2 regions of the Carnobacterium sp. CS13 genome follow, and region 2 is predicted to be linked to the other one. Evidence: predicted binding sites of a transcription regulator. Region 2 holds the regulator's gene; the other holds the start of a gene.
What was found. The regulator LexA, encoded in region 2, represses DNA repair genes until DNA is damaged. The targets are predictions, from matches to a motif close to CNAACANNTGTTNG.
Positions count from the first base shown of each region.

Region 1 (10,771 bases), 280 kb from region 2:
GAAATGCCAGCAGAAGAAGAAATCGTTTCAGGAATTATTGAACGGGTCGGATTAAGTGATTCCGTTTTTACTACGAAATATAACGGCGAAAAGTATAAAGTTGTAGAAGATATCAAAAACCACGAAATTGCTATTCAAATGGTTTTAGACAAACTGATTGAATTAAACGTTATTGAAAATTACGATGAAATCACAGGAGTAGGCCACCGTGTTGTAGCAGGTGGAGAATTATTTAAAGATTCTGCTTTAGTAACCGATGAAGTAGTGGCACAAATTGAAAGCTTATCAGAATTTGCACCTTTGCACAATCCAGCTAACGCTACAGGAATCAAAGCATTTAAAAAATTGTTGCCAAATATCACAAGTGTAGCTGTATTTGATACATCTTTCCATACTTCTATGCCGAAAGAAAATTATTTATACAGTGTTCCTATGAGTTATTATGAAGATTTTGCAGCTCGTAAATATGGAGCTCACGGAACTTCTCATAAGTATGTATCAGAACGTGCAGCAGAAATGTTGGGCAAACCGCTTGAAGAAACAAAATTGATTACTTGTCATCTAGGTAACGGCGGTTCAATTACAGCTGTTGAAGGTGGAAAATCAGTAGATACATCGATGGGCTTCACACCTTTAGCTGGTATCACAATGGGAACGCGCTCTGGAGATATTGACGCTTCTTTATTGCCATTCTTAATGAACAAATTAGGCATTACAGATATTAACGAAATGATTTACATTTTAAACAATAAATCAGGATTATTAGGACTTTCTGACGTATCTAGCGATATGCGTGATGTAGAAGAAGCAGCTGAAGCAGGCAATGAACAAGCACAAACAGCATTAGATATTTTTTATAACCGTGTACAAAAATACATTGGTCAATATTTTGCAGTATTAAATGGTGCAGATGCAATTGTCTTTACAGCAGGTATTGGTGAAAACTCTCCAGAAACTCGTCAAATCATTATTGACGGAATGGATTGGTTTGGAGCAAAAATTGACGAAGAAGCAAATAAAGTGCGTGGAGAAGAGCGCATTATTTCAACAGCTGATTCGAAAGTTAAAGTATTGTTGATTCCAACGAACGAAGAAATTGCAATTGCTCGTGACGTAGAAAGACTACGCGTTAAGTAATTAAAGAGTTAGCAGAGAAAAATAAACTTTGATGAAAACACCTTGTGCTCTAGAATGTAGAGGGAACAAGGTGTTTTTTGTTCTTTGTTAAATCGCATTGGTAATTCTTAAATGATAGAACCGTTTAAGGAAATAAGCCGCAATTTTTTGAAATTAATGACTATCAAAACAATATAGAGCTAACTAGCCGCTTTTTAGATGAATTGAAAGGCGAAAGGGTAACTATTCTGCTAGCTATCTGTTAGGTGCGAGCAAAAAATGACTAAGAACTTTAACTAACTAACTAACTAACTAACTAACTAACTAACTAACTAACTAACTAACTAACTAACTAACTAACTAACTAACTAACTAACTAACTAACTAACTAACTAACTAACTAACTAACTAACTAACTAACTTACTTGCCCACCTGTTTATAGGGTTATAATAATCTACTCAATTTTCGTTTATAGGTGATAAAAAGATTTTTCATTCCTCTTGAGATTGCAGTGTAAAGAATCTTTTGATCTCTTTCAGTTGAGTAGTTATCTTCTGAAGCATCATAAATGAGTACATTATCAAATTCTAAACCTTTTGATAAACTAATCGGCAATACATCCACAATTAGATTACCCTCTAAGTGAATTCTAAGCATTTCAGCTTCTGTTTCAGTTTTGGTAATAATATTCCTGGATTTTTAAATTAGACAGCTGAAAAGGCCTTGAAAAGTTATATTTTCAAGGCCTTTTTTGGGTTAAAAAATTATGAGTCCCTTTTATTCTCTAAGTCAGTTCTGACAATAAGAACGTCGCATGACGCATGTCTGATAACGTATTCAGAAACAGAACCAATAAAAATCCGCTCAACGGCATTTAAACCGGTAGCTCCTAATAAAATCAAATCAACATTTTTATCTTCAGGTATTTGTTTTGCAATTAATACTTTTGGAGAACCATATTCAATAGAATAGCTAATATCTGCGACACGGTGGTTCTTAGCATAGCGTACGTATTCTTCTAAAGTAGTTTTGGCTTGTTCATTAGCTTTTTCAGCCATCGAACCATCAAAAGTAGAAATACTTTGAAAAGCTCTTGTATCAATAACGTGAACAAGCAGCAACGTTGAATTATTCCGTACAGCTACTTGAACGGCTTTTTTAAAAGCGAGTTCCGCTTCTTTTGAACCATCAATTGCGACTAAAATACGATTGTATTGTTGTAACATATAAACCACTCCATCCTTATAAAATTTTAATGTATGATGATGAATAGATTGTTCTTATAGTTATTGTACCCTAAAAAAATCCGTTTTCATAGAAATTACATTTATTTAAGTAAGGGACTCTTTAAAAGAAAAAATGAAAGAGTCAAAAGTTGTAGATCAAGGCATTAAACGATTTAAACCAAAAATAAAAATAAGCATACAAAAGCTGATTACACCTAATACAGAAAAGGCAAGCCAGAGCGGACGATAAAAAACCAAAATAGCAGTAGCAAATCCGTTAATAGCTAGTAAGCTTCCGATAAAAGAAAAAAATTTCTGAGCAAATCGAGCTTTTTCAGATTGAGATTCAGTAATAAAAACAGTTGCTTTGCCGCTCCATAAGAAATAGGCTGCATAGAAAAGCAGTAACGTGAAAAGTCCAAATAAAATAGATACGAGCATGATGTATTCTCCTTTTTATCTTCTAATGGTTTTTGCGCTCCAAGGGCACTGTAACTATTGTATCATCAGGGAAAAGAAAAAAGCCATTCAATAAAGAATGGCTTTCAAAGTCTTTCAACTTTAATTAAGAAATCCGGTGATGCCGTTGGTACGTCCAGGTTGTATTGAACCCGCAGTTAGCAGGTGGGCTCCGCTGTCAAACGTCTAGCTACCAAGTGAAAAGGCATGCTATCAGTTTGAATCAGTTTGGATCCCAAGGTAATATTAATTGTTCGGTCAACACATGTTGGACATGACGAACATCTCAGAAATCTTATCCTTATAGTAGCATATACCTATAATACTGTCAAACGATTGAGCTGTCTTTTCAAAGATGAAACAGCTTAGAATGAATGAAGAAAGCGTTATTTTTTCTTTTTCGCTTGATTTATTTTGTCGTACTGTTGAGCTAATGCGTCTTCGTATTTTCCAGTGTGATTGGGTTGGTAATACAGAGCCTGCTTTAATTTATCAGGCAAATATTGTTGATCGACCCAAGCACTAGGATAGCTATGAGGATATTGGTAAGTTACGCCCCGACCTAGTTTTTTAGCACCGCTGTAGTGGGAATCTCTTAAATGATCGGGAACGTCACCGCTCTTTCCTGCTCGAATATCTGCGAGAGCAGCATCAATCGCTACGTAAGTCGAATTTGATTTGGGGGAAAGAGATAAATCGACTACAGCGTTAGCCAAAGGAATTCTAGCTTCCGGAAAGCCAAGTTTTTCAGCTGCTTGTACAGCGGTGACGGTCCTTTGAGCAGCTGCAGGATTGGCTAAACCAATATCTTCATATGCGATGACCATTAATCTTCTAGCAATAATTGGCAAATCACCGGCTTCAACTAAACGGCCTAAATAATGGAGTGCAGCATTAACATCACTTCCGCGAATAGACTTTTGTAATGCTGAGATAACATCGTAGTGAGCATCGCCGTTTTTATCGTGAGTCAACGCTTTACGCTGAATACATTCTTCAACAATATCTAAGGTAATCTGAATGGTACCCGTTTCATCAGGATCAGTTGATTTAACGGCTAATTCTAAACCATTTAAAGCACTTCTTAAATCTCCATTGGTTGCTCGGGATAAATGCAAGAGTGCTGTATCCGAAAGAGCAACAGATTCATTGCCTAGTCCACGTTCTTTATCTTTTAAAGCACTCATTAAAGCTAGTTGAATGTCTTCAATGGAGAGAGGCTTTAATTCAAAAATTTGCGAACGACTCCGAACAGCGGGATTTATTGTGATATAGGGATTCTCGGTCGTAGCCCCAATCATGATGACACGACCATTTTCCAAGTGAGGCAATAAAAAATCCTGTTTTGGTTTATCCAGACGATGAACTTCATCAAGCAATAAAATAACAGAACCGCTCATTTTAGCTTCTTCTACGACCACTTGCAAATCTTTCTTCGTATCAGTAGCTGCATTCAACATCCGAAAAGCATATTGGGTGGAACCAGCAATAGCACTAGCAATACTGGTTTTTCCAATTCCTGGAGGTCCATATAAAATCATGGAAGACAGCATTTTAGCGTCCACCATACGACGGATGATTTTTCCGTTGCCTACTAAGTGAGTTTGTCCTACAATTTGGTCAATATTAGTCGGACGCATACGAAAAGCTAACGGTTTATTCAAAGCAGAAGGCCTCCTTAAAAATTCTTTCTATATAGTATACCATTTTAGTGGAAAGTCTTCTACTGATTAAGAACATTTGTTTGCTTTTTCGAAACCGGTAAAACTTCTTTTGGCCGCTTGCAGACAAGCAGAGAGGCTCCCTATTCTATAAGAATTATGCTATTATGGACTAGATTAAATGGGGGAATAGGTAATGAAAATTTATCGTCAGTTATTTATTATTTTGTGTTTTTCATTTATAGGAGAAATGGTTTCAAAAGGATTTGATTTGCCGGTTCCCGGCAGTGTCATTGGCATGGTCTTATTATTTTTAGCTCTGCAATTCAAATGGCTGGATGTGAAGTCAGTTGAAAAAGCAGGAAACTTTCTTTTAAGCAATTTAAGTCTTTTGTTTGTTCCAGCTAGCGTAGGGATAATGGTTTATTTTCCCCTTATTAAAGAAAACTGGTGGATCCTCTTGATCATTTTATTGTTGACTTCTGGCTTCACATTGATTTTTGTTGGACTATTGGTTCAAAAAATAAAAAGAAAATTTGAAGAGCATCCTTCTGGAAATCATAAGAAGCGAAAGGCAGTGGTAGAACATGGTACAAGAATTAACAAGTAACCCGCTTTTTGGTTTGATTTTGGCCATAGGCATGTACTTGCTAGCTCATGCTCTATTTCAGAGGTATCCTTATCCTGTTTTAAATCCGTTGATCGTTTCGACTATTTTTATTATTCTTTTTTTGTTGAGTACCGGTATTTCATATGACGATTTTTATGTTGGTGGCAGCGTGCTGAATATGCTGATTGGTCCAGCTACGGTGGCATTAGGAATCCCTTTGTACCATACTTTTCATTTATTGAAGAAACATTATAAATCAATCTTGATTGGAATTTTTTTAGGGACTATAGTCTGCACGTTTTTAACGGGCATTTTGGGAGTAGTTTTTCACTTAAATGAAAAAATGATTGCTTCTTTAATGCCAAAGTCGATCACCTCTGCAATAGCTATTGAAATATCTGGAAAAATGGGAGGTATTCCTTCTTTGACACTAGTTTTTGTAATTGTTTCTGGTATTATGGGCGCAATGATGGCACCGGCTATTTTTAAATGGTTTGCAATCACCGATGATATAGCTCAAGGCATTGCTTTAGGAAGTGCTGCTCATGCTGTTGGAACGTCAAAAGCTATTGAACTTGGTGCTGCTCAAGGAGCAATGGCGGGGTTAGCCATTGGTGTGACAGGTGCAATTACCGTGTTTGTTGCTCCATTCATGTTTAATGTCATCCAGTCTTTTTTTCTCTAAAGTTCTTTGTGTGTTAATCTAAGTTAGTCGCTTTTTTTATAACAATTTGCCATAATTAAAAGAAACGCCGGTTAAAAAAGTAAAGCCGGGTATCAGAAATAACTGAATGAAAGGGGTTCGCCAATGAAAAAGAGTAATGGAACCTTTAACGAACCCCAAAAAACTATTAGGGGTGAAGAGGTGGGAGAATTGACGGAAAATTCACAAGTAAAAGCTGTCTATCAAAAACCCGCTTTAGTTGAAATAGATGAAAAGGGACACTATTTAGAAACTGCTGCTCAAGCGGAAGCTATTTTAAATGAAGCATACCGTCAATCAGAAGAAATCTATCGAGATGTTCAACAACAACTAATGGACTTAAAGAATTTGATTCATGAAAATGAATGTCTTCTCGAACAAAGGCAAAAACAAATGACAACGCAAGCGCATAATGAGGCAAATGAGATTCTAGCTGCTGCAAAACAAAAAGCAGATCGTTTAAGCAAAGAAACGGCTGCGAAGTTGAACAAAGAGAGAGCTGACTACCACGCTGCTTTAGCTCATGATTTAGAGCGGTTGACAAAAGAAAAGGAATGGTTTGCATTTTATCAGGAGCAATCAAAAGAGAATTTAGAAAGTAAAGAAAAAATACTCTTTTTTAATCAACAAAAAATACAAGATGACTATCAATTAAGAGAACAAGAATTGCAAAATCAACTGATGTATTATCGTGAATTGAACAGTAAAAGAAAAATAAAATCATTTAAAATTGGACTAACTATTTTTATTTTGACTGGTATCAGTATTGTCCGACTTTCCTTTTTGCAGCATCCTACTTTTATTGTGCCTATTTTAATCGCTTGTTTAGCCGTTTATCTTGTTTACATTAATCTAACAGACGGCAAAACAGAAAAAGAAACGAAAAAAACAGCTTTTCATAATACGGTATTGATCGAACAAAATAATGCTTTAAAAGAAGAAATAAGTGGTCTTGAAGAAGATCTTAAAAAGCTGCTTAAAGAAAAAAGCGACGCCGAAAAAGCAGACCGCACGTATACTGATCGATTCCAATTTTTAAATATTATGCAACAAGACTTGAAAGAATCAGAAATGAATCGAAAGATACTAGAATCTGAGAATGCAGCTTTAAGAAAGTACTTGATTTCTGAAGATTCTACGAAAACTAAGCCGTCTGAGTGACCGTTTCTGTATCTTAATGCTAGTGAACGAATGAATCTAACCGTGAGTTTTCCGCCAAACTTCTATGGGAAGAGTCTTTCTTTTACATGAAAACTGAAACGAATATGTTTCTCTTCTGCAAAGTGTAAGTTATACTAGATAAGATTGAAGAATTAAAGGAGTCGCTAAAATGAACCAATTATCTGCATTTGAACAAGTAAAAGAATTTCATACGGTTTTTGATAAACCGCAAAAAACAGTTCCAACAGCATTGACACCAGATGAAGCACTTAACCGCGCAGCATTTTCAACAGAAGAAATATTAGAATTTCTTTATGCTAGCGTTGATGGAGAGCTGGCAGCATTCGAAAAAATTGTGTCGGATTGGCAGAAAACGGTTGATACATCCTTAATTAAAACCGCACGGAACAGAAAAAGATAGACAATTGTTTAATCGGACAAGTAGATGCATTGACAGATGCCAATTATTTTAATTATGGTTCCTTTGTCTTAATGGGAGTAAATCCTGATCCGATTTTTTCTATTGTTCATGAAGCTAACATGGGAAAACTATTTCCGGACGGAAAACCTCATTACCGCGAACATGATGGCAAAGTAAGAAAGCCTGAAAATTGGGAAAAAGATTTTGCACCGGAACCGAAAATTCAAGCTGAAATTGAAAAACAAATTATCGAAAAGAAGAGGGCATAATTTAATGAAAACATTAAAAGAAAATATTAAAGAACTTGAAATACCTGCAGCTTTTTATAAAGCTGTTTACGGAGTTGAAAAAGAGGGCTTGCGCGTTCTATCTAACGGAGAATTAGCATTGACTGATCATCCTAAACAATTTGGGAATCGAAGTTTTCATCCGTACATACAAACCGATTTTAGTGAATCACAATTAGAATTGATCACACCGCCAGTTAACAGCATATACGAAACCCATCGTTGGTTAAGTGCTATCCATGAAGTCACTTTGCGAACAATGGCAGATGATGAGTATATTTGGCCAATGAGTATGCCGGTTGTTTTGCCAAAAGAAAATGACATTTCAATAGCAAAACTAGACAAAATTGAAGATGTGAATTACCGGAACCATTTAGCGGAAAAATATGGAAAAAACAAACAGATGTTAAGTGGCGTGCATTACAATTTTGAATTTGATAAACACTTTATCGATGAGCTTTATCATAACCAGACTGATATCGCTGATCCTATTCAATTTAAATCAGCTGTTTACTTGAAGTTAGCGAAAAACTTTCTGCGTTACCGTTGGTTATTAACGTACCTTTTAGGAGCAGCTCCAGTAGCGGATTCAAGCTTTTTTAAGAGCGAGCGTTATGAAGAAACACCACCAAAAGGATATGTCAGAAGTATTCGCAGCAGCCATTATGGTTACGCCAATACAGACGATGTAACGATATCTTTTGAAACACTAACGGACTATGTTGAAAATTTAGAAGAAGCAGTAAACGAAGGAAAATTATTCGAGGAACGAGAGTTTTATTCAGGTGTTCGATTACGTGGCACGAAAACAGCTCGCGAGTTATTAACAAAAGGCATTGCTTATGTGGAACTGCGCATTTTTGATTTAAATCCATTTGATGCTTATGGGATATCTGAACAAGACATGCAGTTTATCCATCTATTTTGTATGTTTATGGTCTGGAAAGATAAGGCTTCTGATATGAATGATGTTGCGTTAGGGAAAAAAATGAGTGATTTTGTAGCTTTGGAGCACCCTTATGAAAATACTGAATTCCAAGAGGAAGGTCTAACTTTAATTGAGGAAATGTTAGAGATGATTCAACTTACGAATGGATCTGAAGCAGCCTTGGAGTGTGTCCGACAAGCAAAAAAACAATTGTTGGATCCTAAATTAACACTCGCTGGCCAAATGATCAAAGGGATCGAAGAAGCGGGTTCTTACCTAACGTTTGGCTTGGAACTAGCTCATAATTACAAACAAGCAGCTTTTGAGAAGTTTTATGCCTTGAAAGGTTTTACCAATATGGAGATGTCGACTCAGTTGTTGATTTCTGACGCCATTCAAAAAGGCATTAAAATAGACATTTTAGATGAAACAGAGCAATTTTTGAAGTTAAGTTACAAAAAACATACCGAGTATGTAAAAAATGCTAATATGACTTCAAAGGATCAGTACATTGCTCCGCTTATTATGGAAAATAAAACAGTCACGAAAAAGATTTTAAATGATGCAGGTTTTAAAGTACCTCAAGGGGAAGAATACCATACTGAAGAAGAAGCTAATGCTGGTTTTTGGCAATATGCGCATAAAGGCATTGTTGTAAAACCAAAATCGACTAATTATGGCGTAGGCATTTCTATCTTTAAGGAAGGTGCTCGTTTTGAAGATTATCAGTCAGCGATAAAATTTGCTTTTAAAGAAGACACCACTGTATTGGTTGAAGAATTTATCGAGGGCACAGAGTACCGCTTTTTTGTTTTGAACGATGAAGTAGCGGCAATTTTATTGCGTATACCTGCTAATGTTATCGGAGATGGCCAGCACACAGTGAGAGAATTAGTTGCAGAGAAAAATAAAGATGTTCTTCGCGGCACAGACCATCGAGCTCCCTTAGAGAAAATACAATTAAATGAAATTGAACAATTGATGTTAAAAGGACAAGGCTATACGACTGAAAGCATTCCTGATGCAGATGTCAGAGTTTATTTGCGAGAAAATTCAAATGTTAGTACTGGCGGAGATTCTATTGATGTCACAGATATTATTGACGACAGCTATAAAAAAGCAGCCGTTGAAATGACAAAAGTCATTGGAGCTAAAGTTTGTGGAGTAGATTTGATTATACCGGATTACCAAAAACCATCTACTCCAGAAAATCCGGGGTACACAGTTATTGAAGCTAACTTTAATCCAGCTATGCATATGCATGCTTTTGTTTCTGAAGGTCAAGGTCGCCCGTTAACGATCGGCATTTTAAAAATGCTTTTCCCAGAAGCCGTACAATAAGAACGATAAGAACAGCAGGCATCCAGCTTAATGCATTTGGAGGCCTGTTGTTTTTACAGATTTTAAAAGGACAATTTGATTCAACTATTGTTGAAAGACAAGATTAGTGGTAGAATTTTAGGAATTAAAGAATGCGGTCAGGGAGGGTTATAATGGAAAATATTTACTTAGATCATGCGGCGACTAGTCCGGTACACCCTGAAGTAGTAGAAATAGTTTATGAAATGATGCAAAATCATTATGGAAATGCTTCTAGTATTCATAATTTTGGGCGTGACAGTCGGCGTATTCTAGATAATGCACGATTAGTTTTTGCTGCTAGTATCGGCGCTAAACCAAGTGAGATCGTGATAACAAGTGGCGGAACAGAAAGTGACAATACAGCTGTTTTCGAAACAGCGTTGTCTCGGATGACAGAAGGAAAACATGTGATCACCTCAACTATCGAACACCATGCGGTTTTGAGACCGATGGAGAAATTAGAGTCGCTTGGTTTTGAAGTTACTTATCTGCCGGTAAACTCGTTTGGCCTAGTGGATCCAGAGCAAGTCCGAGCAGCATTGAGACCGGACACTATTTTAGTTTCAATTATGTATGGGAATAATGAAGTTGGATCATTGATGGATATCAAAGCTATTGGCGAAATTATTCAAGAAAGTGAAACGACTGCGTATTTTCATACGGATGCCGTCCAAGCATATGGATTAGAAACAATTGATGTTAAATCTAGTCATATTGACTTATTATCTACTTCGAGTCATAAAATTAATGGTCCTAAAGGCACAGGGTTTCTATATATCAACGAAAAAATTAATTTGCCAAGTTTTATGTTAGGCGGCGAACAGGAAATGAAACGC
Region 1 is NZ_CP067364.1:890,710-901,480, forward strand. Features, by position in the region: gene JHE06_RS04310 (acetate kinase) at 1-1,137, shown strand, start outside; gene JHE06_RS04315 (ATP-binding domain-containing protein) at 1,562-1,741, opposite strand; gene JHE06_RS04320 (universal stress protein) at 1,882-2,343, opposite strand; gene JHE06_RS04325 (hypothetical protein) at 2,500-2,784, opposite strand; RNA gene ssrS (6S RNA) at 2,911-3,098, opposite strand; gene JHE06_RS04335 (replication-associated recombination protein A) at 3,189-4,466, opposite strand; gene JHE06_RS04340 (CidA/LrgA family protein) at 4,660-5,073, shown strand; gene JHE06_RS04345 (LrgB family protein) at 5,051-5,758, shown strand; gene JHE06_RS04350 (hypothetical protein) at 5,882-6,937, shown strand; gene JHE06_RS12305 (hypothetical protein) at 7,107-7,358, shown strand; gene JHE06_RS12310 (hypothetical protein) at 7,388-7,627, shown strand; gene gshAB (bifunctional glutamate--cysteine ligase GshA/glutathione synthetase GshB) at 7,632-9,914, shown strand; gene JHE06_RS04365 (cysteine desulfurase family protein) at 10,067-10,771, shown strand, end outside.
Region 1: a site for LexA is predicted at 4,536-4,549, ahead of JHE06_RS04335 (replication-associated recombination protein A). Genes of this name have one in related genera too.

Region 2 (10,771 bases):
GCTGATCCGCCCCAGAAATAAGGAACTTTTTCAGAGATAGCAGTCAAAACTTGGCTTCCGGTAACACGAGAAGCTAAAGCGTCGTCTTCTACGGAGAAGCTTGGCAATTCACTGTCCCAACCTTCTGGCAGTTCAGTAGTCATCGACAATTCGAATTGAGCCGCTAGCTCAGGGTAATCTTTACGGTAAGCTTCAAAAGCAGCCGTCCATTCTTTTTCCGCTGCAACGCCTTTATCGACCATCGTTTCTTTGAAACGTTGTGCTACTTCAGCGGGCACGAAGAAGTCTTCGCCTTCCCATCCGTAAGCTTTTTTCGCTGCTTCGATCCCTTCGGGACCTAGTGGAGCACCGTGGACTTTATGAGATCCCGCATTAGGAGCCCCAAAACCGATCACCGTTTTCACTTCGATCAAGGTTGGTTTCGTTGTTTCTGCTTTTGCTGCTTCAAGTGCAGCATTGATTTCGTCTAAATCGTTTCCATCTTTTACTAAAATATAGTGCCAATTGTACGCTTCAAACCGTTTTCCAACGTTTTCAGTGAAGGCTTTTGAAGTCGGTCCATCCAATGAAATATCATTCGAATCGTATAACATGATCAGTTTACCTAACTCTAAATGACCCGCTAAACTTGCTGCTTCTGCAGAAACCCCTTCCATTAAATCGCCATCGCCACACAAAGCATACGTGTAATGATCCACGATTTGGTGATTTTCTTTGTTATACGTAGCGGCTAAATGGGCTTCAGCCATTGCCATTCCTACAGCATTTGCGATCCCTTGTCCTAATGGACCAGTAGTCGCTTCAACCCCATTGGTATAGTGAACTTCTGGGTGTCCAGGAGTCTTACTTTCCCATTGGCGGAATTTTTTTAGATCATCAATCGACACCTGATAGCCTGCAAGGTGTAAAAGGCTGTACAACATCATTGAACCATGGCCGGCTGAAAGGACAAACCGATCCCGATCCACCCACGTTGAATTTTTAGGGTTTACTTTTAATTGTTGCGTCCAAAGAGTATACGCCATCGGCGCTGCCCCCATCGGCAAGCCTGGGTGACCAGAATTGGCTTTTTGCACTCCGTCTATACTCAGTGTTCTAATTGTATTTACCGCTAATTGGTCCGTATTGTCAAACAAGTAAATCATCCTTTCAATTGTAATACCTCTATTTTACTGTTTTATTCCCATTGAAGCAATCACTGAATGCATTTTTTATAAAGACAGTCTTTCTTTCCTCATACCTGCACTATTTATCGCTCCATTTGTTAGGAACGGTCGTGGATGCCTTTTTCTTTTTGGATTTCTTTCAATTTATCGGGAGTCACATCGTTGCCTTCCTCATCAACAACTTTTAGTCCTTCGATATGATTGCGCATTCCTCCTCGAAAAGCCGCTAAATACGCTTCGCGAAGTTTTTTTTGTTCTGCTTGTTCAGACAAGCTCAGCCCTTCAGCTTTAGATTTATTTGCTAATTCATTGATTCTGGTCAATTGTTCTTTAGGTAACATTTTACTCACTCCATTATTTGTATTCTTTAGCTACTATACCAAAAAAATCCTATAAAATACATCAAATTGATTTTTAAATATAGCGAACATTTGTTTGATTCGCATATAATTTTATGGTATTCTATGAATAAGAAATATATAGGAATTGAGGTGCAGCTATTTATGCGTAAAACTCCAGAATCTAGACAAATTGAAGTATTACAATATATCCACGAACAAGTCCAATCAAAAGGTTACCCACCGACTGTACGCGAGATTGGAACAGCCGTTTCTTTATCTTCTACATCGACTGTCCATGGGCATCTGTCCAGATTGGAAAAAAACGGGTTTATCCAACGAGATCCTAGTAAACCGAGAGCAATCGAATTAACAGCTACGGGGTTATCAAAATTAGGTGTTCAATTAAAACAAATTCCTTTGCTAGGAACTGTTACAGCGGGCGAACCCATCTTAGCAGTAGAAGAAGCGACCGATTATTTTCCGCTTCCGCCAAACTTAAAACAAGAAAGCGAATCGCTTTTCATGTTGACTATCCGTGGGGAAAGCATGATCGATGCTGGGATTTTTGATGGTGATGAAGTGATCGTCCGCAAACAATCCAGCGCCAACAACGGAGATATCGTTATTGCCTTGACCAATGAAGACGAAGCAACATGTAAGAGATTTTATAAAGAAGATCATTATTATCGTTTGCAGCCGGAAAATGAGACCATGGATGCTATTATTTTAGATGAAGTATCTGTTTTAGGAAAAGTCGTAGGACTTTACCGCAGCCATATATTTTAATACAAAAAGTCGCTAAACAAATTTTGTTTAACGACTTTTTATATTGTCCATTATTAGTTTATCAAGCTTCTAGTATTCCATTAAAGCTAAAATATCGTATCCTTTAATTTTGTCACGTCCATTTAAATCGGTTAACTCAACTAAGAAAGCCATACCGACTACTTCTCCTCCTAGTTGCTCAATCAATTTGACTGTTGCCGCAATTGTTCCACCAGTAGCTAGTAAATCATCGCAAACCAGCACTTTTTGTCCAGGTTTGATAGCATCTTTATGAATTTGCAAAACGTCATTGCCGTATTCTAAACCATAGTTGACTTCGACTGTGTCACGAGGCAATTTTCCTTTTTTACGTGCCGGCGCAAAACCGATACCTAATTCATAGGCAACGGGACATCCTACAATAAATCCACGAGCTTCAGGTCCAACAATCATATCCACGCCTTTATTTTTTGCGTATTGAACGATTTCGTTGGTAGCATAACGGTAAGCTTCTCCATCTGCCATTAAAGGTGAAATATCACGAAAGATAATGCCTTCTTCGGGAAAATCGGGTACATTTGCAATATATTTTTTTAAGTCCATTGAAACTTTTCCTCCATCCAATTTTACAGTTCTTTTTTCAACTGTTGTTTTAACCAGGTTTCTAGTTCAGTAAACCGACTATAGATCAAAGCTTCTTCAGCTGCTATTTTTTTCAAACGGTTTTGATAAGTAGTCGATTCAGTCAACTCTTTCTTTTCAGCATTTGGAACAATATTCATAACACCGTCTTTTATTGTAACAAATCCTACTTCAAAAAACACAGAAATCATAAAAATCAATAGTTTTTCTTTTATTTTCAAATGCGTTGCTAATAAACTTATTTTATGACGAACATCAATATCAATATGAGTTGCAGTATACTTAAAAACTTGTGAAAATTGCATCCGACTAGGTATTCCAGTAAGATAAGCTTCTTCTTGGTTAAAGAAACAAGCCACAACCTTTGTTGGCTCTACCTGATTCAATACAGTGCTTAATAAAGTTAAATCTGAGGGGCAATCAACTAAAATAAGTTGATCCGTGTGCAGGATAAAACCCTCGGCACTTTCTTGATCAGTGATCAAATGACTGTAACTTGTCTCAGTGATGCTGCTTTCATATTGTTGATAGTTTTTTTCATTGAAAAATAAATAATCAGCAGGTGCCATCTGCCAAATTGCTGGAGCGATTTGAGTACTTCTCAAATCAAAAACTTGCACTCCCTCAATTGCCAAGTCTTCAATCATCAACTGAGGCTTACGCAACCCATTCCATTCATTAATGCTTAACTGTCCTACAATCGATAGTTCAGCATCAGCACCAATCTCAGCTGCAACAGGGCCGAATTGAAAACCGATCACATCTAAAGCTGCTGTTTCATCCGCTATTTTTAATTTCAAATGTGCATTATCTCCGCCGATACGTCGAACATCTTGTGCTTTTACATTTTCGAATAAAAAGACCGGTTTAGGATTATCCGTTCCAAAAGGAGCAAGCTTTTGCAGCTCTTCGATTGATTCCACGCTACTCTCAGCTATGGTCAACCGTTCATCAACTACGATTTCTTCCGTTAACTGCTCAGCTAAACCGCTTTGCAGTAAGAAAGCATTGAGTTCTGTTTGAATCGCACCAATATTCTCGACAGGCAGTGTCAAACCTGCTGCCATATGGTGTCCGCCAAAATTCGTCGTCAAGTGACTGACATCTTCTAATGCTTCATACAGATGGTAAGCTGACACGCTTCGTCCTGATCCTTTAGCTGTCCCATTCGTCCTATCCATATTCAATACAATAGCTGGTTTTCCAGTCTTGCCAACCACTTTGCTGGCCACGATTCCTAAAACTCCTTCATGCCAGCCTTCTTTTGCTAATACATACACATGCGGGTTCGCATCGCTTTTTTCAATCATATCAAAAGCTTCAGCTGTGATGGTTGAAACCAAGGCTTGTCGTTCTTTATTTTTCTCATTAATTAACTGAGCTAAGGAATTCGCTTCGGCCTCATCGAATGTCGTCAACAATTCTACAGCAGGAGCAGCCTCGCCTAAACGCCCAATCGCATTCAACCGAGGGGCTAAAATAAAGCCAATCGTCTCTTCATCCACTTCTGATTGCTTGGCTCCAGCCACCTTGCATAAAGCAGCTAAACCCACTCTTTGCGATTCTCTTAAAACAGCTATTCCTTGCATGACCAAAGCCCGGTTTTCTCCTAATAAAGAAACTAAATCCGCCACGGTACCAACAGCTACTAAATCGAGTAATTCAAGTGGAACTTCACCCAGTAAAGCAGTCGCCAGCTTAAACGCTACTCCTACTCCTGCCAAATCTTTAAATGGATAGTGGCCATTTGGATGACGGGGATGAACAATTGCATAAGCCGCTGGCAAGATTGCAGGCAATTCATGATGGTCGGTTATGACTACATCAATTCCTAACTCATTGGCTTTAGCAATCGCCTCATGTCCTGAAACACCATTGTCACAGGTAACGATCAACCCAGTTCCAGCTTCGATCAATTTTTCAAACGCCTGAGTATTCGGACCGTAACCGTCGCTAAATCGATTTGGAATATAAAAATTTACTTCTCCGCCAATCATTTCGATGGCTTCTTTCAAAACGGACGTACTTGTGACACCATCCGCATCATAGTCGCCATAAACAGTGATCAGCTCACCTTTTTCAATTGCTTCCATAATACGGGAAACGGCTTTATCCATATCGTGCATGAGAAAAGGATCATGAATCCACGTCTCATCCGGCTTCAAAAAATGCTGGATTTCTTCTTCTGTCCCTAAGCCCCTTTGTAAACACAAAGTCGTAAATAATGATGTGAAACCTAATTTTCGGCTCAATTCTTCTTCATGTTCTTTGTCCATCAGCGTTTCTTTTACTTTCCATTTTGTATGTGCTTTTAGCAAATCGTTTCACTCCCAACTTTCATATTATAGCAAAGAATCCTCCTGAAATGTTATTTAAAAGTCTAAAACAAACAGAAAAAAGCTTTCCTAATAGAAATCAGGAAAGCTTTTCGTTTCACTTTAAGGTTCCAAGATACAGACACCGATCCCGATTAACCCAGGACCCGTATGAACACCTAGTGCTGGGCTAATTTGACCTTCGTAAATTTTATCAAAAAGCGGCAATTGCTTTTTAAGTTCAGCACGAATGCCCGCAACTTGGCTTTCAGCAGTTTTTCCGCCATAAGCAATAGCTAAATGGTATTTTTTAGCCGTTCCTGCAAATTCAACTGCTAAAGAAATTGCTTTTTGAACACTTTTCTTGCTGCCGCGTATCTTAGCGACGGTATCGTAAACCCCGTCTTCATTGCAGGTAATAATAGGTTTTAAATTTAACATATTGCCCAAGATAGAAGCGACCAAACCGATTCGACCACCTTTTTGCAGATACTCTAACGTTGGTACGTGGAAAAAGATTTTAGACTTTGCAACATCTTCTTCTAATTTAGTTTTGATTGTTTCCCAATCCAAGCCTTCTGCAACATAAGTATAGGCTTGGACAGCAATCAACCCGCTGCCGATTCCGATATTTTTTGTATCAACTGTGAAGATATCCAAATCTTTAAACTGTTCCGCCACTACTCGAACCATATTGTTTGTGCCGCTCAGTCCACTAGAAATAGTGACACAGATCACTTTTTCAAAGCCTTCTGATTGAATTTCTTCCAGCATTTCAGTGATGGTTTCGCCGCTCGGCAATGAAGTTTTAGGTATTTCTTCTTCTAACCGATCATATACATCTTGCGCTGTGATATCCACATTATCAGTGAATTCTTCATTATTATAGATAATTTTTAAAGGAATAACTTTCATATTTCCTAACTTAACGATTTCTTCAGGGACATTGGACCCAGAATCGACGAGAAAAGCAATTTTTTCTTTGTTCATAATTATCTCCTCACAGTTCAGTTTCTTTTTTTTGTTTGGTCTCTTTCCTATTTGCTGTTTTTTCTTGAGCAATCAAAGATAACGTTTTTTCAGTAACGATTTTAGTCGCTACCGCTATCGTTGCAGTGCGAACAACTAAATTAGCCATATCTGTATCATTTGGCATCAACGGCAAAGGGTGTCGATCTTTTTTCTCCAAATGTGAAGCGATAGCTATCAAAGCTGCTTCTTGTTCAGTACAAAACAAATCATACGCTTCCCGAATGCCGCTGATTGAAGCTTGATAGATAATTCCTTCTTTAACTTCTGGAATAGTCAAGACTTGTTTCAAAACAGAAATCGCAATTAGGTACGCTAAATGTTTTTTCTTATATCGCTTTTTCACAGGAGCTGGAATCAACCCTAATTTCACATAATTATTTACCATTGACGCCGTAATGATTTTTTTCTGTTGACTCGGATTAAACACAGAAAGATAAGTATCAATCAAAGTCAGTACTTGATCCATGTATAAATCAAAATCTGGCAAGTCTTCCCAACGCGGAAACCGAAATTGAGTAATTTCTTTTGTCCAGGCTATTAATTCTTCTTCTATTTTATTCATGTAGTCACCTATTCTAACAATTTAATTACCCATAGTTTACCATAAGTCAGATAACTAGACAAACTAGTTATTGAAACTAGATATTTTTTTGAAAAGCACTTCGAAGAATCAGCACCTAAAGGTAACCGCATACATAATAGCGTGGTTTAAACTCCTCTTGCAAGAAGAGGAGTTTCTTTTTTTATTTTTTAAAAATACCAAAAGGTTTGCCGATTGGCAAGAAAGTATAACCAAAATGTCCATTTAAAACTGCTGCCGCACTTCCATAAAAAGCAAAGATAGCAATCAAAAACTCAGCAATAGCAGCCATCATGTGAAAGAAGTTTTCTGCAATTCCAAAACTTGACATAAACAGCCCTAAGAAAAGAAAAGCAATCAATAAGAAAATCATAAATAAATTTTTATTGGTTTCCATCGCTCCCAATGTCATAAACACAGTGAAAACAAAGTAGCCTAAGAAAGCCACACCTAATTGTCTAGGGTCATACATTGCCTGAAAAGCAGCTCCAAATAAACCGTTTTGAACCATCCAGCTCATTCCTGTTCCTAACCAAAATAAGCCGTAAGCTGCAAAAGCTGTTGCTCCAAATAAATTGTTGTGTTTTGCATCATATGACGAAGCAATCAACTGCCCAATTCCACCTAGCATAAAAGCCCAAGGGACGATACCGGAAACGCCGTTAGTCCATCCTAATTTTTGTGTAGAAGCAACTAATGTCACTATTGCTAATCCAAATAATCCAATTGCTGTTGGATCTATTATTACCTGTTTAACCTGAACATGTTCTTTTTTCACTGTATGCATACTCCTCTGTTTGTAATATCAACTTATTCAAAGTAGCATCTCCTACAGCTTGAGTCAATAACACTTTGATTGATTTCGCTTTCAATCCTTTAAACCGACACTTTGATTCACAAGTTCTCTTTAGATTGGTTAAAATCTTTTAAATAGAAAAGTACTGTTTTAGGTTTGCCCTAAAAAGAGCAGCACCAAACGTCTTGAGATACGTTTGGTGCTGCTTCCAGATTTTTAAAGCACATGGAGTAGTTTTGTTGCTACGCTAAAGTAAATCAATAACCCCATTGCATCATTGATGGTCGTGATGAAAGGACCAGAAGCAATAGCAGGGTCAATTTTCAGTCTGTTGATAAGAAAAGGAATTACAGCACCCACTACAGTAGACAAGCTTAAGGTCACAAAAAGAGAAAACCCAATAATCACTGCTAAAACTAGATTCTGATAAAAGATACCTACTACGAGTGCTAATACTATTCCCGCAGCTAACCCGATTATCATTCCTGCTACTAATTCTTTTAGTATATTCTGCCAAAATTCTTCCTTGGTTCTTTTTTCTCCCATAGAAATGTTTCGGACCGCTACTGCCAATGACTGCGTTCCTACATTTCCGGCTGAATCCATAATAATGGGGATAAAAGCAGCAAGCACTACAACTTGATTCAAAGTTTCTTCAAAAGAACTAATTAAAGAGGCACTGATCATTCCCAAGAAAACAAGGATGATGATCCACGGCATCCTTACTCGAGCAGTTTGCCAAGCGCTTTCTTCTCCTCTTTCCATTTTGCTTTTAGTTTTTCGGATAGCAGAAAATTCATTAAAATCTTCTGTAGTCTCTTCAACTAGAATATCCATCACATCGTCAACAGTTACAATTCCTAACATCACATCTTCATCGTTTAAAACAGGAACTGCTAGTAAATCGTAATCTTGAATCATACGTGCAACTACTTCCTGGTCATCATTGATTCTCACAAAGGTTAGCTGGGTAAGCATAACGTCTTGAACTTTTGTATCTTCTGGATGAAGAATCATGTCACGAAGAGACAAAATACCTACCAATCTGTTTTCTTTATCTAAAACATAAATATAGTAAACCATTTCTGTTTCTTTAGCAAAGATACGCACCATTTTTACCGTCTGCTGCACAGTGTTTTCAGGAGAAACACTGATAAATCCTTTAGTCATAATGGATCCGGCAGTCTCTGGCTCATAGGCAAGCATTTCTTCTACTCTGCTTCTTTCTGCTGCATCCAACTGGTTTAAGAGAGCCTGTCTTTCTTCGTCATCTCGGTAGGATAAAAAATCCACCACATTATCTATCTCCATATAATGGAATAAATTCGCAATATATTCAGTTGAAAAGGCTTCATAGGCTTCCGTTTGATCAGCGGGATCCATCCATTCAAATAATTCCGCAAACTCTGACGGTTCCAAGAAACTCTCTACTTTTTTCTTTTTTTCAGTATATAGAAGATGGAAGAGTTCTACTTGGTCATTTGTATGGAGTTTTAAGAATAACTTACGAAACTTCTTACGATTATTTTCCTTCGCAGCTTTAAAGATTCCTTCATAGTAATTATTTTTTCTATCATCAATTCTTTTCATTAAAATCATTCCTCTCAGGAAGGCTCCTCAAACGAGCTTCTCCTTCTTGTAATAGTTTATGTAGCGTATGGATGGGATGTTTTTGATTTGTTTCATCTGTCGACAAGACGGAATAGAATCCATCCGAACCACCTCCCTTAAAGGATTTTATGATAAGGCATCAAGAGCAAGATAGGAGCAAAATTATTCTTCTGCTCCTATCTGTCTTTAAGATAAAATAGAAACAAAAAAAACACGCTCCGAAGGGCGTGCAAAACAATTGCTGGGCAAGTTGCTTCAAATGGGCTTAATCCCCGCACCCCTTCATTGAGTTTCAGCACTGTACAGCATAGGGTCAGACCCAGCTACGTTAAAAATTTCCTTAATTCGAAAATTCCTGTTGACCCGTTGGCGTCTTTGGACGTTTCTGGGCAGTAGCTTATCTCTGGTACAGTAGCCTCACCTAACAAGGCTATTTAATTCTATCTATCTTATTCATTGTAGGACAAAAAAAATTAATATTCAAGCCAGCTCTTTTTTAATGATGCGCTTTAGTCTTTTCTAACTTTGATCTGTCTGAATTCTATTCTATATTAATCGAGTAGGAGGAGCCTTACGGCTCCGACCTCTCACACCACCGTACGTACCGTTCGGTATACGGCGGTTCAATAACTTAAGTATCTCTGCTGGAAAAGTTGGTTTAGGTCTTTTAGACCCCAATTTACCAGCTTTTTCTTCGTAATCGCTCCGTGAAGTGTGTGGGTACGGGTCATACGCCAATACCCTTTTCTCGTATTAGCCACCTTCCATGCTTCTTCTTTCTCTATTCCATACTTTCTTAACATACGAAATTTAGTCGATACTTTGTTCCATCGTTTCCAACATAGTTGTCTCAATCGATGATTTAGCCAATGAGCTACGCTCTTGATAAAGCTTTTCATATCTCCAATTCCATAATAATTAATCCAGCCTTGTGTATAGAGGTTAATTTCTTTTATAATTTGTTTGAATGTACCAGGACGTTTTCGGCTCGTTAGTTTTCTGAGTCGGTTACGGAACTTGAGTTTAGCCGCCTTAGATGGGCGGCTTCTGACTTTCCCTGTGTTTTCCAGATAGTGAAACCTAGAAACTTAGCTTTAGCTGGAGTAGTCACTTTACTTTTTTCCGTATTAATCTCCAACCGGAGGTTTCCCCCTATAAAGGTCGTCACGCTTTTTAAAACTCGTTCTCCTGCTCTAGGTGTTTTCACATAGATACAAAAGTCGTCCGCATAACGTACAAACCGGTGTCCTCGCTTCTCTAATTCTCTATCTAGTTGATTTAAATAGACATTAGCGAGTAGTGGAGAGATAACTCCACCTTGAGGGGTTCCTTTATAATTCTCAATAAAGACATTGCCGTCCATAATTCCAGCTTTAAGAAAATTCCATATTAACCGCAACACTATTTTATCTTGGATATAGTAGTTGAGGTAATTCATCAACTTTTGATGATGAACTGTATCAAAATAGTTACGCAAATCACAGTCGACAATCGTTTTGTATCCTTCGGATACATATTGTTCT
Region 2 is NZ_CP067364.1:1,168,833-1,179,603, reverse strand. Features, by position in the region: gene tkt (transketolase) at 1-1,145, opposite strand, end outside; gene JHE06_RS05770 (DUF896 family protein) at 1,265-1,507, opposite strand; gene lexA (transcriptional repressor LexA) at 1,670-2,293, shown strand; gene JHE06_RS05760 (adenine phosphoribosyltransferase) at 2,363-2,875, opposite strand; gene recJ (single-stranded-DNA-specific exonuclease RecJ) at 2,899-5,232, opposite strand; gene JHE06_RS05750 (DegV family protein) at 5,353-6,219, opposite strand; gene JHE06_RS05745 (DUF1836 domain-containing protein) at 6,230-6,823, opposite strand; gene JHE06_RS05740 (acetate uptake transporter) at 7,005-7,619, opposite strand; gene mgtE (magnesium transporter) at 7,854-9,227, opposite strand; M-box (ykoK) riboswitch at 9,521-9,684, opposite strand; gene JHE06_RS12165 (group II intron maturase-specific domain-containing protein) at 9,872-10,207, opposite strand; gene ltrA (group II intron reverse transcriptase/maturase) at 10,240-10,771, opposite strand, start outside.